One region of the Lysobacter sp. TAF61 genome, then DNA from elsewhere that is predicted to be linked to it. Evidence: predicted binding sites of a transcription regulator. Region 1 holds the regulator's gene; the other holds the start of a gene.
The links. The regulator HrcA, encoded in region 1, represses chaperone genes, less so after heat shock. The targets are predictions, from matches to a motif close to TTNGCACTCNNNNNNNNNGAGTGCNAA.
Positions count from the first base shown of each region.

Region 2: a site for HrcA is predicted at 6,008-6,034, ahead of groES (co-chaperone GroES). Genes of this name have one in related genera too.

Region 1 is NZ_JBFRDH010000001.1:180,675-188,207, forward strand. It holds gene dapB (4-hydroxy-tetrahydrodipicolinate reductase) at 1-549, opposite strand, end outside; gene dnaJ (molecular chaperone DnaJ) at 612-1,736, opposite strand; gene dnaK (molecular chaperone DnaK) at 1,909-3,819, opposite strand; gene grpE (nucleotide exchange factor GrpE) at 3,955-4,485, opposite strand; gene hrcA (heat-inducible transcriptional repressor HrcA) at 4,690-5,745, opposite strand; gene recN (DNA repair protein RecN) at 5,874-7,533, shown strand, end outside.
Region 2 is NZ_JBFRDH010000004.1:343,157-350,689, reverse strand. It holds gene AB4Y64_RS11715 (S8 family serine peptidase) at 908-3,514, opposite strand; gene groL (chaperonin GroEL) at 3,886-5,523, opposite strand; gene groES (co-chaperone GroES) at 5,659-5,946, opposite strand; gene AB4Y64_RS11700 (helix-turn-helix transcriptional regulator) at 6,461-6,862, shown strand; gene AB4Y64_RS11695 (hypothetical protein) at 6,867-7,346, opposite strand; gene cutA (divalent-cation tolerance protein CutA) at 7,481-7,533, shown strand, end outside.

The DNA of each region.
Region 1 (7,533 bases):
CCGCAGCGAGGCGTAGCGCGGCTGCGCCCCACCGTGCTCGGCGCTGGCGCCCAGGGCCAAGGCGGTCCCGGACGGCGCATCCTTCTTGTGCACGTGGTGCGATTCGACGATGTCGCAGTCCCAGCCCGGCAGAGCCGCGGCAGCCCGTTCGACCAGTTCGCTCAGCACGGCCACGCCGAGGCTGAAGTTCGCCGCCCACAGCAGCGCGATGCGTTGCGACGCCACGCCGAGCGCCTGGCGCTGACCCTCTTCGAGCCCGGTCGTGCCGGACACCAGCGCAGCTCCGCGATGGCTGCACAACTCGAGGATCGCGTCGAAGCCCTGCGGCAGGCTGAAATCGATCGCGACATCGAACGGCGGCACGCCCGACAGCTCGGTCGCGGCGAAGTGCGGCACGCCTTCGACGACGCGCTGGGAAGGCTGTGAGCGCGATACCGCGGCGACCACGGCGATGTCGTCGCGCTCGCCGGCCAGCCGCAGCAGGGCCTGGCCCATGCGGCCGCTCACTCCGTGGATCAGCACACGGACCGGTGGGATCGATTCATTCATGCGCGCAGGCTAAACGCGCATTCATCGCGCGACAAGGCCGCGCGATGGGCAAACACGATTGCTCAGGACGTCATCCGGTCCCAGAAGCCCTTCACCCCGTCCAGAAAGGTGGAGGCGCGCGGCGAATGTCGACGGGCTCCCTCCCCGACGAACGTCGCTTCGAACTTCTCCAGCAGCTCGCGCTGCTCAGGGGTCAGGTTGACCGGCGTCTCCACCACGATGCGGCAGTACAGGTCGCCCGGCGCGCGGCTGCGCACCGATTGCACGCCCTTGTCGCGCAGGCGGAACAGCTTGCCGGTCTGGCTCTCGGCCGGAATGCGCAGTTCGACTTCACCATCGAGCGTGGGCACGCGGATGGTGTCGCCGAGCGCCGCCTGCGAAATGCGCACCGGCACTTCGCAATGCAGGTCGTCGCCGTCGCGCTGGAAGATCTCGTGCTCGCGCACGCGCACGTCGACATACAGGTCGCCCGGGGGCGAGCCGGCCGGGCCGGCCTCGCCCTCGCCGTTGAGGCGGATGCGGTCGCCATTGTCGACGCCCGCCGGAATCTTGACCTGCAGGGTCTTGGTGCGCTCCACGCGCCCCTGGCCGTTGCAGTCGCCACACGGGTTGGCGATGGTCTTGCCGCGGCCGCCGCAATGCGGGCAGGCCTGCTGCATCGAGAAGATGCCGCGCTGGAAACGCACCTGGCCGCGACCCTGGCAGGTCGAGCAGGTCTCAAGGTTGCCGTCGGCCGAACCGGTGCCGTCACAGGTGTCGCATTCGTCGAGCGTCGGGATCTCGATCTGCTTCTCGATGCCGCCGACCGCCTCTTCCAGCGACAGCTCCATCACGTAGCCGATGTCGGCGCCGCGACGCGGTCCCCGGGCAGCGCCGCCACCGAAAATGTTGCCGAAGATGTCGCCGAAGATATCGCCCATGTCGGCGTAGCCGGCCCCGCCGCCACCTCCGCCCATGCCGTGCTCGAACGCAGCGTGGCCATGCTGGTCGTAGGCGCGGCGGCGATTGCCGTCGGCCAGGACCTCATAGGCCTCCTTGCATTCCTTGAACGTCGCCTCGGCGGCAGCGTCGCCCGGATTGCGGTCCGGGTGGTGCTTCATCGCGCAGCGGCGGTAAGCCTTCTTCAGGTCTTCGTCGCTGGCGTCACGGGCCACGCCCAGGACTTCGTAGTAATCGCGCTTGCTCATTGCCGGGAATGACTCGGAAACTCAGTAGAAGGGGAAATCGTCAAAGCGAAGGACCGCGCGGCCCCTGGAATGCAGTGGACGCGAACACAAGAAAGGGGAACCGGTTGCGGAAGCACTGCCGTTGGCTGCGCTGTCCTCACTCCGGCTCCCCGTTCCAGTGACGAGTTCCGCCTTACTTCTTGTCGTCCTTGACTTCAGTGAACTCGGCGTCCACGACGTCATCGGACTTCGGCGCGCCACCACCGCCTTCCTGGCCCGGCTGCGACGATGCGGCAGCGGCGGCGAACAGCGACTGCGCCGCTTCCTCCAGCGCCTTCGACTTGGCCTCGATCTGGCCCTTGTCGTCGCCCTTCATCGCCGTCTCCAGCTCGGCAATCGCGCCTTCGGTGCGGCCGATCACGTCGCCGGCGACCTTGTCGCCATTGTCCTTGATCGCGCTGCGGGCGCTGTGGATCAGCGCGTCGGCGTGGTTGCGGGCCTGCACCAGCTCGTGGAACTTCTGGTCTTCCTCGCGGTTGGCTTCCGCGTCGGCGACCATCTTGGCGATCTCGTCCTCGGACAGGCCGGAGCCCGCCTTGATCTCGACCTTCTGTTCCTTGTTGGTCTTCTTGTCCTTGGCCGACACGTGCAGGATGCCGTTGGCGTCGATGTCGAACGACACCTCCACCTGCGGCATGCCGCGCGGCGCGGCCTCGATGCCGGTCAGGTCGAAGCGGGCCAGCGACTTGTTGTAGCGAGCCTGCTCGCGCTCACCCTGCAGCACGTGCACGGTCACCGCGGACTGGTTGTCCTCGGCGGTGCTGAAGGTCTGCGAGGCCTTGGTCGGAATGGTGGTGTTCTTCTCGATGATCTTGGTGAACACGCCGCCCAGGGTTTCGATGCCCAGCGACAGCGGGGTCACGTCGAGCAGCAGCACGTCCTTGACGTCGCCGGCCAGCACGCCGCCCTGGATCGCGGCGCCCACTGCCACGGCCTCGTCGGGGTTGACGTCCTTGCGCGGTTCCTTGCCGAAGAACTCGGCCACGGCCTGCTGCACCTTGGGCATGCGGGTCTGGCCGCCGACCAGGATCACTTCGCTGATCTCGCTGGCACGCAGGCCGGCGTCGTTCAGGGCGATGCGGCACGGCTCGATGGTGCGCTTGACCAGGTCTTCGACCAGGGCTTCGAGCTTGGCGCGGGTCAGCTTGATGTTGAGGTGCTTCGGGCCCGAGGCGTCAGCGGTGACGTACGGCAGGTTGACCTCGGTCTGCTGCGCGCTCGACAGCTCGATCTTGGCGCGCTCGGCCGCGTCCTTCAGGCGCTGCAGGGCCAGCGGGTCCTTGCGCAGGTCGATGCCCTGGTCCTTCTGGAACTCCTCCACGAGGTAGTCGATGACGCGCTTGTCGAAGTCCTCGCCACCCAGGAAGGTGTCGCCGTTGGTGGCCAGCACCTCGACCTGCATCTCGCCGTCGACCGAGGCGATCTCGATGATCGACACGTCGAAGGTGCCGCCGCCGAGGTCGTAGACCGCGACCTTGCGGTCGCCGCCCTTCTTGTCCATGCCGTAGGCCAGCGCGGCCGCGGTCGGCTCGTTGATGATGCGCTTGACGTCGAGTCCGGCGATCTTGCCGGCGTCCTTGGTCGCCTGGCGCTGGCTGTCGTTGAAGTAGGCCGGCACGGTGATGACCGCCTCGGTGACCGTCTCGCCCAGGTAGGCTTCGGCGGTCTTCTTCATCTTCGCCAGCACTTCAGCGGAGATCTGCTGCGGCGCCATGTTCTTGCCGTCGGCCGTGGCCACCCACGCGTCGCCGTTGTCGTGCTGGGCGATCTTGTACGGCACCAGGTCGAGGTCCTTCTGGACTTCGGCGTCGGTGAACTTGCGGCCGATCAGGCGCTTGACCGCGAAAAAGGTGTTCTTCGGGTTGGTGACGGCCTGGCGCTTGGCCGAGGCGCCCACCAGGACTTCGCCGTCCTTGGTGAAGGCCACGATCGAAGGCGTGGTGCGATCGCCTTCCGCGTTCTCGATGACCTTGGCCTTGCCGCCTTCCATGATCGCGACGCACGAATTGGTCGTGCCCAGATCGATACCGATGATCTTGCCCATGTGTGTAGCTCCCTCGCTAATGCTTGAAATTGAGTGGCGCCGAATCTGCAGTGGCGCCGATGTGCGTTATCTGGGGGCCGGCGGCGGGCTCTTCAAGCGACCAGTGGCCGCATGGCGCCTGCCTGCCCCGCTCGTTCAGTCGTGCTTGGCCACCACCACCAGCGCCGGGCGCAGCAGGCGCTCATTGAGCAGCCAGCCCTTCTGGTAGACCTGGACCACGTCGCCCGGTGCATGCCCGGCGCTCTCGACCATGCTCATCGCCTGGTGCTGCTCCGGGTTGAAGCTCTTGCCGGCCGGATCGATCGCGACCAGACCGTTGTCGGTGACGACCTTGAGCAGCTGGCGCAGGGTCAGCTCCATGCCTTCGCGCAGGTGCTGGGCGGTGTCGGCCTGGATGGTGAGGCCGGCTTCGAGGCTGTCGATCACCGGCAGCAGGTCGCCGAGCACGCGCTCGTTGGCGAACTTGCGCGCCATGTCGATGTCGCGGGCCATGCGCTTGCGCTGGTTGTCGAGTTCGGCGCGTTCGCGCAGCGACTCTTCGCGCACCTGCGCCAGTTCGGCACGGACGGCCTCAAGCTGGGCGGCCAGCGAGGCGCCGTCGGCGGTGCCGCCGGCCAGGTCCGGGGTGTCGTTGTCGGGGGTTTCAATCGGGTCGATGTGGGTCATGCGGTGCTCCATCCCTGCGCCAGGGGCGCCAAACATTCGGAAATCCGCGCTCATGCGCGACAGGGCAGCAATGGGGCCGCCCCGCGAGGTTTCAAGACGAACTGTTCCATTGGCAGCGGCCAGGCCGCGCCCGGGAGGCGTCAGGGACGGTCCGGGGCCGGAGCCGTGGGCCCTGCCCTCACGGACCTGCCGGGGGACGGGACCTCAGGACTCCGAATGGATCGCCGCGCCCAGCGCGTCGGCGGCGGCCTGCACCACCGGGATCACCCGGTCATAGGCCATCCGGCTCGGCCCGATCACCCCGAGCACGCCCAGTACCTGGCCACTGCCACCGGCGGCGACGTAGGGAGCGGTCACCAGCGACATCCCCTCCAGCGGCGCCAGGCCGGTTTCTTCGCCGATGAAGATGCGCACACCCGGCGCCTGCACGGTGCGCTCGAGCAGTTGCAGGATCTCGCGCTTGCGGGCAAAGGCATCGAACAGGTCGCGCAGTCGGTCGAGGTCGGCCAGCTCCTGCACGCCCATCAGGCGCGTCTGCCCGGACAGGACCATGTCGTCGCCACCCGGGGCCAGGGCCTGCTCGGCCAGCTCCACCGACTGCGTCAACAGCGTCTGCATCTCGGTCTGGGCGCTGCGCAGCTCGCGCACCAGGGTGGCGCGGATGTCGGCCACGGTGCGCCCGGCAAAATGGGCGTTCAGGTAGTTGGCGACGCGCTCGAGTTCGCCGGCGTCAAACGGGCGGCGGGTCTGGACGATGCGGTTCTGCACTTCGTTGTCGGCGAAAACCAGGATTGCCAGCACGCGGGCGCCGTCGAGCGGGACGAAGTCGATCCGGCGGAAGGCGAACTGCTCGCGCCGGGGCACGCTGACCACGCCGACGAAGTGGGTCATCGCCGACAACAGCTCCGAGGCACTGCCCAGCAGCGCCTGGGTGCCGGAACCGGCCGGCAGCTCGCCGCGAAGGCGGGCCAGGTCGCTGTCGGGCAGCGGCCGCACCTGCAGCAGCGAGTCGACGAACAGGCGGTAGCCCTGCGCGGTCGGGATGCGCCCGGCCGAGCTGTGCGGCGCGCTGAGCAGGCCGGCGTCTTCCAGGTCGGAGAGGATGTTGCGGATGGTCGCCGCGCTGACGTCCAGGCCGGCATGGCGGGCCAGGGTCTGCGAGCCGATCGGTTCGCCGCTGTGGATATAGCGGCCAATCAGGGTGCGCAACAGCTGCCGTGCACGCGGGTCCAGGGTGGGATCGGCAGTTTTGCGGTTCATGGCGTCGCTATTGATAGAGCGCAGCCCGGGCCGGTGCAAGGCTTTTCGCGACCGACGCCGCCGATCTGAACCTGCGAGACGCCGCCCCGCTATCACGCCGCAACCGACAAGAGGCACAATCGCGCTCCATGCTCGTCCATCTCTCCCTCAAGCAGTTCGCCGTGGTCAACGAAGCCGAGCTCGGCTTCGGCCCCGGCCTGACCGTCATCTCCGGCGAGACCGGCGCCGGCAAATCGTTGCTGGTCGATGCGCTGGGCCTGATCTCGGGCCTGCGCGCCGACAGCGGCGTGGTCCGCCATGGCGCCGATCGCGCCGAACTGGTCGCCGGCTTCAGCCTCGACGACGTCCCGCTGGCGCGCGCCTGGCTGCGCGACAACGAGCTCGACGAAGACGATGCCTCCCAGGACGCCCCCTGCCAGATCCGCCGCGTGATCCGCGCCGACGGCGGCTCGCGCGCCTGGGTCAATGGCCGCCCGGTCACCCTGGGCCAGCTCAGCGAGCTGTCCGCGCTGCTGGTCGAGATCCATGGCCAGCACGAACACCAGGCGCTGCTGTCGCGCCCCAGCCAGCTGGCGCTGCTCGACGCCTTCGGCCGTACCCATGCCGAACTGGCGGCTGTCGGCACTGCCGCGGCGCGCTGGAGCGCATTGCTGACCGAGCGCGACGAACTGTCGGCCAAGGGCGACGTGTCCGACCGCATCGGCTGGCTGGAACACCAGCATGGCGAGCTCGACCGCGAGGACCTCGAGGCCGACGCCATCGCCCGCCTGCAGGATGACCACCGCCGCCAGTCCCACGCCGCCGACCTGATTTCGGCTTGCGAAGGCACCTTCGCCCGCCTCGGCGGCGACGAAGGCCCATCGCTGTCGCGCAGCCTGCAGCAGGTGCGCAGCGACCTGCAGCGCGTGCTCGAACACGAACCGCGGCTGGGCGATGTCGACGGCATGCTCGACGCCGCCGCGATCCAGGTCGACGAGGCCCTGGCCCTGCTCGACCGCGTGCGCAGCGACCTCGACCTGGATCCCTCCGCCCTGGAAGCGATCGAACAGCGCCTGACCCGCATCCACGAACTGGCACGCAAGCACCGGGTTCCGCCCGAGCAGCTGGCGACCCAGCGCGATGCGATCGCCGCCGAACTGGAATCCCTGCAAGGTGCCGGCGTGCGCCTGGCCCGCCTCGACAGCGAGATCGAGACCGCGCGTCGCGACTGGCGCCAGGCCGCCGACGCCCTTGGCCGGATGCGCCGCGAAGCCGCAGCGAACCTGTCGGCCAGCACCACCGCCCTGATTTCGGAACTGGGCATGGGCGGCGGCCGCTTCGACGTCCAGATCGAGCCGCTCGAGACCGACCGCCCCGATCCGCAGGGCGGCGAGCGCGTCGAGTTCCTGGTCGCGGCCAACCCGGGGCAACCCGCGCGGGCCCTGCGCAAGGTCGCCTCCGGCGGCGAACTGTCGCGCATCTCGCTGGCCATCGAAGTCGCCGCGCTCGGACTGGATGCGGTGCCGACGATGGTCTTCGACGAAGTCGACACCGGCATCGGCGGCGCCGTGGCCGAGATCGTCGGACAGAAGTTGCGCGCGCTGGGCGCCAGCCGTCAGGTGCTGTGCGTGACCCACCTGCCGCAGGTCGCGGCGCAGGGCCATGCCCATTACCGCGTGAGCAAGGCCGCCAGCGAGGGCGTCACCCAGAGCGCGGTGCAGCTGCTCAATGCCAAACAGCGCGAGGAAGAACTGGCGCGTATGCTCGGCGGCGTCGAACTCACGCGCGAAGCGCGCGCTGCAGCCAAGC
Region 2 (7,533 bases), on a different contig from region 1:
CTGCGGTGGGGCGCTGTCCGCCGGGCCGGGGATTGCTCCGCCCCTTAATCGGACATCCTTGTCCGATGCGGGGCGCGGGACATCCATGTCCCGCTGCTACGCAATCCCCGACCCGACGGACAACGCTCTGCCAATTCATTGCCCGGTCTTCGTCCGAAAACCGTCATTCCCGCGAAGGCGGGAACCCAGGGACGTAGACCTCATCGGCGACAGCGAAGATCAACGCGGATCCCGGCGTTCGCCGGGATGACGGTCAGGGGCAACGTCGCTGGGTTCCCGCCTTCGCGGGAATGACGGGCGCGCGTTTTTTGAACCACTGGAGCCTTTCGCGGGCGTTCGGGACCGAGCTCACCGAGCGGACGCGCGAATGAGTCGAGGGCACGGACACCGCCCTGTATCCAACCAGCCCGAGTCCCATCCTTGCAGCGACCTCACGCGGGCAGCGCAAGAGCACCAACACGCGAAGTCAATAAATTGGCGAAAACGTTGTGAAGGAGGGGGTGGGGTGTATTTCGTGAACGATTAACGGAGCGAAGCGGAGGTTCGCGAAATGCACCCCACCCCCTCCCCCACCGACCACGCGATCACGCGACCACATGGCCGCAAAAAGACGCCTCACCAAACAGCGGGCAATAAAAAAGCCCGCCCCGGTCGAACCGGTTGCGGGCCTGCTCCCTCCCCCACGTCGGGATGCGGGGCCGATCGTGAAGGAACCGTTAGGGCCTTGCACGCTGCACTGCAAAAAAGAACTCACGGGTATAGAAAGCCCTGAAAACAGCCGCTTTGAGCCAGCCACCCCACCTTTTCATGAATAGGGATTTGTCAGCGCAATTGCATACGAAGGTGCAAAAAACACAGGCCCCGCCTTGCGGCGGGGCCTGCTGGCCATCAGTACCTGAACAGGGGATCAGGGACGGGCGATGGTCACCACCGGCGACTGCCACTGCTCCCAGTGCGCCGGGTTGTTTTCATCACCCAGGGCCTTGAGGACATACAGCCGCAGGATGTAGCTGCCGTTGGGCACGACGATCTGCTTGTTCTTGTTCTTCGTGGTCACGCCATCCCACGAATAGGCGAAGAAGCCGGTCGAAGTCGAATTGCGGCCCAGGAACTCTTCCTTGTACGCGGTGTACCAGAGCTTGCCCGAACCGGCCTCGTAGACATCAAGCCGCATCTCGCGCGCCTGGTGATCGTGGTGGACGAGGAAGAACGGGATGTCGTCGCCAACCATCGAGTAGGTCGCACCGGCCGGCTGGTTGTTGAAGAACCCACCCGACAGCTTGGCCAGCCACGGGAAGCCATTGACGGTCGGCACCAGCACCTGACGCAGCTGGTAATCGCCGATGTAGCCGGCAAACGGCACACGCAGCGTCGGGCTGCCATCGTTCGGCGTGAACACCAGGTAGCCACCGTACTGGCCACCCACCGGCTCGGCCGGCGGTGCGATCGTCACCGGGATGGTCACGCTCTGCTTCTTCGTCAGCGTCACCGTCGACGCGTAGAAGGTCACTCCGGCATCGCCTTCGAAGAAGCTCGGCGTGAACGTGTTGGGCCCTGTGGTCAGTGCGTTCTCATACGACAGCGTGTAGGTCACCGTCGTCTTGCCGGTGTTCTTCAGCGTGATCGCCTGCGTGGTCGCACCGCTGGCACCTTCACCCAGCGACAGCTTGCCGGGGTTGATGCGCACTGCTGCCGTCACCGCATCGTCGATGCGCAGCATGCCCGCACCCTGACGGTGCACGTTGTCGAGGTAGCCGGCGGTCGGAGCGAGCGACCAGGGCTTGGGCACGGCGGAGTTCTGCAGGATCCTGGCGACTGCCTGCGGGTTGGTGTCCGGCGCCGACTGCAGCAACAACGCGGCAGCACCGGCCACGTGCGGCGATGCCATCGACGTGCCGCTGATCGATGCGTAACCGCCACTTTCCAGCGGATAGGTCGACCAGATCGAACCGCCCGGCGCACCGATGTCCGGCTTGAGCTGCAGGTCCGGCGACAGGCCATAGGCGCTGAAGCTGGAAATCAGGCCACCGGCCACGTTCGGGAACGAGTCGGTATCGCCGCTCCAGGTCAGCTGCACCGGTCCACCGGCGACGCGACCATCGAGCAGGTCGCCGAAGGCCTTGGTCGTGCCCACGGTCGGGATGTTCACCGACGGGACGCCGGCCACGGTCGGGTTCAACGGTGCGGCGGAGACGTTGTCGTAGATCACCACTGCAGCGGCGCCTGCGTTCTGCGCATTGATGGCCTTGATGTAGAACGTGCAGCCACCGCGACGGATCAGCACTGCCTGGCCGGTGAGGCTGCCGGCGGGAAGCGCGAGGCAAGCCGCATCGACGCTGGCCGCGGTGCCGACGCGACCCAGCGGCAGACTGCCGGACACCGGTGCATTCGGCGAACCGGTGGCCGGGTTGAAACCGACCTTCAGGTTGTCAGGCGATGCGGTGAAGTAACGCTGGCGGGCCGAGATGTTGTCGAACGAGGCCACACTGATGACCTTGTCGCCGGTGCTCGGGGCACCCGTGGAATACATGCCGGTGGCGCCGCTGTTGCCAGCGGAGGCAACGACCACGATGCCCTTGTTGACCAGTCGCGATGCCGCCTTCGCGGTCGGGTAGTCTGGCCACTGGTAGGTCGAGCCGATGCTCATGTTGAGCACGTCCATGCCATCGTGGTCCGCGCGTTCCATGGCCGCGATCATGATGTCGGCAGTGGTCGAGCCTTCGCAGCCGAAGACGCGATAGGCGCCGAACTTCACCTTCGGCGCAACGCCCTTCACCGCGCCGTTGGCGCCGATGATGCCCGACACGTGCGTGCCATGGCCGTTGCAGTCGTCGGGGTTGCTGTCCGGCGTTGCGACCGGGTTGTAGGTCGGCGAATCCGGATCGGCGTTGAACGCGTCGCCGACAAAGTCCCAACCCTTGATCACGCGCGAGGTCGGAAACGGCGTGCTGTGATTGGTGCCATTGCCACCCAGGTCGGGATGGTCGATGTCGATGCCGGTATCCATCACCGCCACGCGGATGCCGCGGCCGTCGAGGCCGAGTTCGTTCTGGGCGATGTCGGCGCCGGTCATCGTCAGCGCGGTGATCAGGTCCGGATGCGGGTTGGTTTCCGGATCGGGCATCTGCATGACCTCGACCGGATAGATTGCCTTGACGCCGGGCAGGCGCGCGACCGTGCTCAGCTGGCTGCGCGTGACCGTCAGCGACAGACCGTTGAACAGATCGTTGTAGGCGAAGTTCTCGCGGTACCTCACGCCCGCGGCGCGCGCGCCGTCGCGGAAGGCTTTCTTCTCGGCATCCAGCGATGCCGCCGAGCCGCCGTCTGCCTTGGGTGAAGCGCTGAGTTCCACGAACCAGCGTTGCGGGCTTTCATCCTTGGGCGGTCCGGCCTCGGGCTGAGCGGGGGGATCGTCGGGAAATACCTGTTTCAGCGCCGTCGACACCGGCGCGGCGAGGGCGGCCATGCAGGCGCTGGCAATCGCCGTAACTACAAGTACGGTTGGCTTCTTCACTGCGAATCCCCTTCTTCAAAGTAGGTGATGACGCAAAATGGAACAGCCCCCTGTGGTGCCATTGTTGCCTGAAATTGGCAGTCTCCGCGCGCGGCGATGCAACAAGAAAACGCGCCTGCCCCGGGGCAGCAACATGACTGCGCCGGTCTTCACAATGGCTTCACGCCTGCCCGGGGCTCGAGCGATAGCGCAAGGAGTCAAACGCGCAAGCAGTGGTGCGTCGGCCAGTGAATGGGCGCATCTGGATGGCATGGAAATTGCCATCCAAAAAGCGAATCGCGCAATTGCGGTCGCGCACAAAAAAAAGCCCCGCATCGCTGCGGGGCTTTTCGTGTTGCTTTGGTATCGCTACATCAGCGCTGGAGGCTGGATCAGAAGTCCATGCCGCCCATGCCGCCCATGCCGCCGCCCGGCATCGCCGGCTCGTCCTTCTTCGGCAGCTCGGCGACCATTGCTTCGGTCGTGATCATCAGGCCGGCGATGGACGCTGCGTTCTGCAGCGCGGTGCGGGTGACCTTGGTCGGGTCCAGGATGCCCAGCTCGATCATGTCGCCGAACTCGCCGTTGGCGGCGTTGTAGCCGAAGCTGCCCTTGCCCTCGGCGACCTTGTTGACGATGACCGACGGCTCTTCACCGGCGTTGGTGACGATCTCGCGCAGCGGCGCTTCCATCGCGCGCAGGGCGATCTGGATGCCGTGGTTCTGGTCTTCGTTGGCACCCTTGAGGTTGGCGATCGCAGCCTTGGCGCGCAGCAGTGCAACGCCGCCGCCCGGGACGATGCCCTCTTCAACGGCAGCACGCGTGGCGTGCAGGGCGTCTTCGACGCGTGCCTTCTTTTCCTTCATCTCGATCTCGGTCGAAGCGCCGACCTTGATCACCGCAACGCCGCCGGCCAGCTTGGCCACGCGCTCCTGCAGCTTCTCGCGGTCGTAGTCGGAAGAGGTCTCCTCGATCTGCGCCTTGATCTGCTTGATGCGCGACTGGATGCCGTCGGCTTCGCCGGCGCCGTCGATGATGGTGGTGTTCTCCTTGGAGACCTGCACCTTCTTCGCGCGGCCCAGATCCTTGATCGTGGCCTTCTCGAGCTGCAGGCCGACTTCCTCGGAGATCACGGTGCCGCCGGTGAGGACGGCCATGTCTTCCAGCATCGCCTTGCGACGGTCGCCGAAGCCCGGCGCCTTGACGGCGCAGACCTTGACGATGCCGCGGATGGTGTTGACCACCAGGGTCGCCAGCGCTTCGCCTTCGACTTCCTCGGCGACGATCAGCAGCGGCTTGCCGGCCTTGGCCACGCCCTCGAGGACGGGCAGCAGGTCGCGCACGTTGGAGATCTTCTTGTCGTACAGCAGGATGAACGGATCATCCAGTTCGGCCTGCATCGACTGCTGGTTGTTGATGAAGTACGGCGACAGGTAGCCGCGGTCGAACTGCATGCCCTCGACGACGTCGAGCTCGTTCTCCAGGCCCGAACCGTCTTCAACGGTGATCACGCCTTCCTTGCCGACCTTGTCCATCGCCTGGGCGATCAGGTCGCCGATGTTGGCGTCGGAGTTGGCCGAGATCGTACCGACCTGGGCGATTTCCTTGCTGGTCGAGGACGGCTTGGAGATCTTCTTGAGCTCGTCGACAGCAGCGACGACGGCCTTGTCGATACCGCGCTTGAGGTCCATCGGGTTCATGCCGGCAGCGACGGCCTTCATGCCTTCGCGGATCAGCGCCTGGGCGAGGACGGTGGCGGTGGTGGTGCCGTCACCGGCGTTGTCGGAGGTCTTGGAAGCGACTTCCTTCACCATCTGCGCGCCCATGTTCTCGAACTTGTCGGCAAGCTCGATTTCCTTGGCGACGGAGACGCCGTCCTTGGTGATGGTCGGGGCGCCGAAGCTCTTCTCGAGCACGACGTTGCGACCCTTCGGGCCGAGCGTGGCCTTGACGGCATTGGCGAGCACATTGACGCCGCGCAGCATCTTGACGCGCGCGTCCTCACCGAAACGAATTTCCTTGGCAGCCATTTTCTATTACCTCAAAAGCGGGAATTGGGAATTGGGAATTGGGAACGAAAGGTTCGCGGCGGGAATGGGGCGGGAGGGGGAAGTGCGCGATGCGCTACGTTCCCGTTTCCCGATTCCCGATTGCCGCAGTGGCTCTCAGGCGAGCACCGCGAAGATGTCGTCTTCCTTGACCACCAGGTATTCGGTGCCGTCGAGCTTCACTTCGGTGCCGCTGTACTTGCCGAACAGGACCTTGTCGCCAACCTTGACCGAGGTCGGGCGGACGGTGCCGTTGTCGAGGACCTTGCCGCCGCCGACGGCGACGACTTCACCCTTGATCGGCTTCTCGGTAGCCGAGTCCGGAATCACGATGCCGCCAGCGGACATCTTTTCTTCTTCCATGCGCTTGATGACCACGCGGTCGTAGAGCGGCTTGATATTCATCGCGACAAATCTCCGAGGGATGTACGTAAGTTGTTGAACGAACGGGAAAAGTGATCGAATTTTAGCAGTCGACCCTGATGAGTGCCAATGTCAGGGACGAAGAAACCCGGCGAACCGGGACAGCGGGGGAGATTGGGTCCGCGCGGAGGGCTTTCAAGGGGCTCATGCGTTTGAGGCCCGAGCCTGGGGTGGGACCTGGCCACAAAAGGAAAGAGCGCGGCCCCGAAGGGACGCGCTCTTTCTGGTACGGAGGTGGCTGTCCTGTGCTCGTCGCGTCCTGCGCACGGCCCCGAACCGACGCCTTGTCACTACCAACGCCCTTGTCGGCAGGGCTCAATACTCTGCGCTTCGGCACAGTTCGGCCAGCGTCGGTGTGTTGAATTCTGGTAGCGTGACGTTCCGGAAAAGCTTGAAATCGTTGGTCTCCGTTGCAGGTATTGACGCACTGCGCTACCCATTGGACACAGCAATGGGTGAATTTTGTTCACTACGTGAGTAACGGTAGCAACCCGACATGACTCCGCAACAGCGCATTCGACTCGCCCGCCGTCATTGCGGGCTTTCGCAGGCCGCCCTGGGGGCCGCCGTGGGCGTGCAGCGCAGCGCGGTGGGGCACTGGGAGGCGGCGCGGGGCAAGTACCCGAGCGTGGCCCACCTCCGCGAGATCGCGCTGGTCACCGGCGTGCAGTTCGAGTGGCTGGCCACCGGGCGCGGAACCATGGGGCTGTCGGCAGATACCGCCCTGGATTCGGTCGCCGCTGCCGACGCGCTGCTGGTCGATGATCCGCTCGAGCTGCGGTTGCTGGCGGCCTTCCGCGAAGCGCCGACCCGCTCGAAGGCGCCACTGGTGGAGGTGGTCGAACAACTGGCGCAGTTGCGAACCGGGCGCGGCCGCGGGCGGGCACCGGCGCCGTAGCGGCTCAGCCGCCGCCGAGCCGTTTCACCACAGCCGGCGGCAGCGCCGAGCAGTCGCCGGCCGGTTCGAACGGGGCGGTTGCGGCGGCGCCGTCGATCGCCAGTTGCAGGCGCCTGGGCACCGGCGGCGCACTGATCGTGGCTGCCCAGACCGCGCGGATGGTCCCCTGCATGGGCGGCTCGGCCAGCGGGTTGCCGCTGGCATCGACGTACAGCAGCTGGCCCGGCGCCGAGGCGACGCCTTCGGCGCTGGCTGCGTCCAGCAGGCTCATCGTCTCCGGCTCGCTCCAGCAAGTCATCGCGTTTTCGCAGCTGAGGTCGGCCAGCACCCGCGGCGCCGCGGCATCGGCCAGCTGGCAGGCCGCATGCACGCGGATGCCGTAGGCCGGCTGGGCTGCAGCCATGACCGGGGCGGCACAGGCGAGCGCGAACAACAACGCGACCGGGACGGTCGGCAGCGGGCGTGGGCAGTGGCGATGGGACATCGAACCTCCTCCGGCGCGGCCGGACGGGTGCCGGCGCCGGCAGCCTACGGCATCCACCGGCGCATTGGGCAACACAGGCCGTTGCACCGGGTCATTCGCCCACCCCGGAGGCGGCAGCTACACTTGCGCCCCTCATGACCCCGCCCCCCGCATCGCCCGTACGGCTGGTTCTCAGCACCTGCGCCGA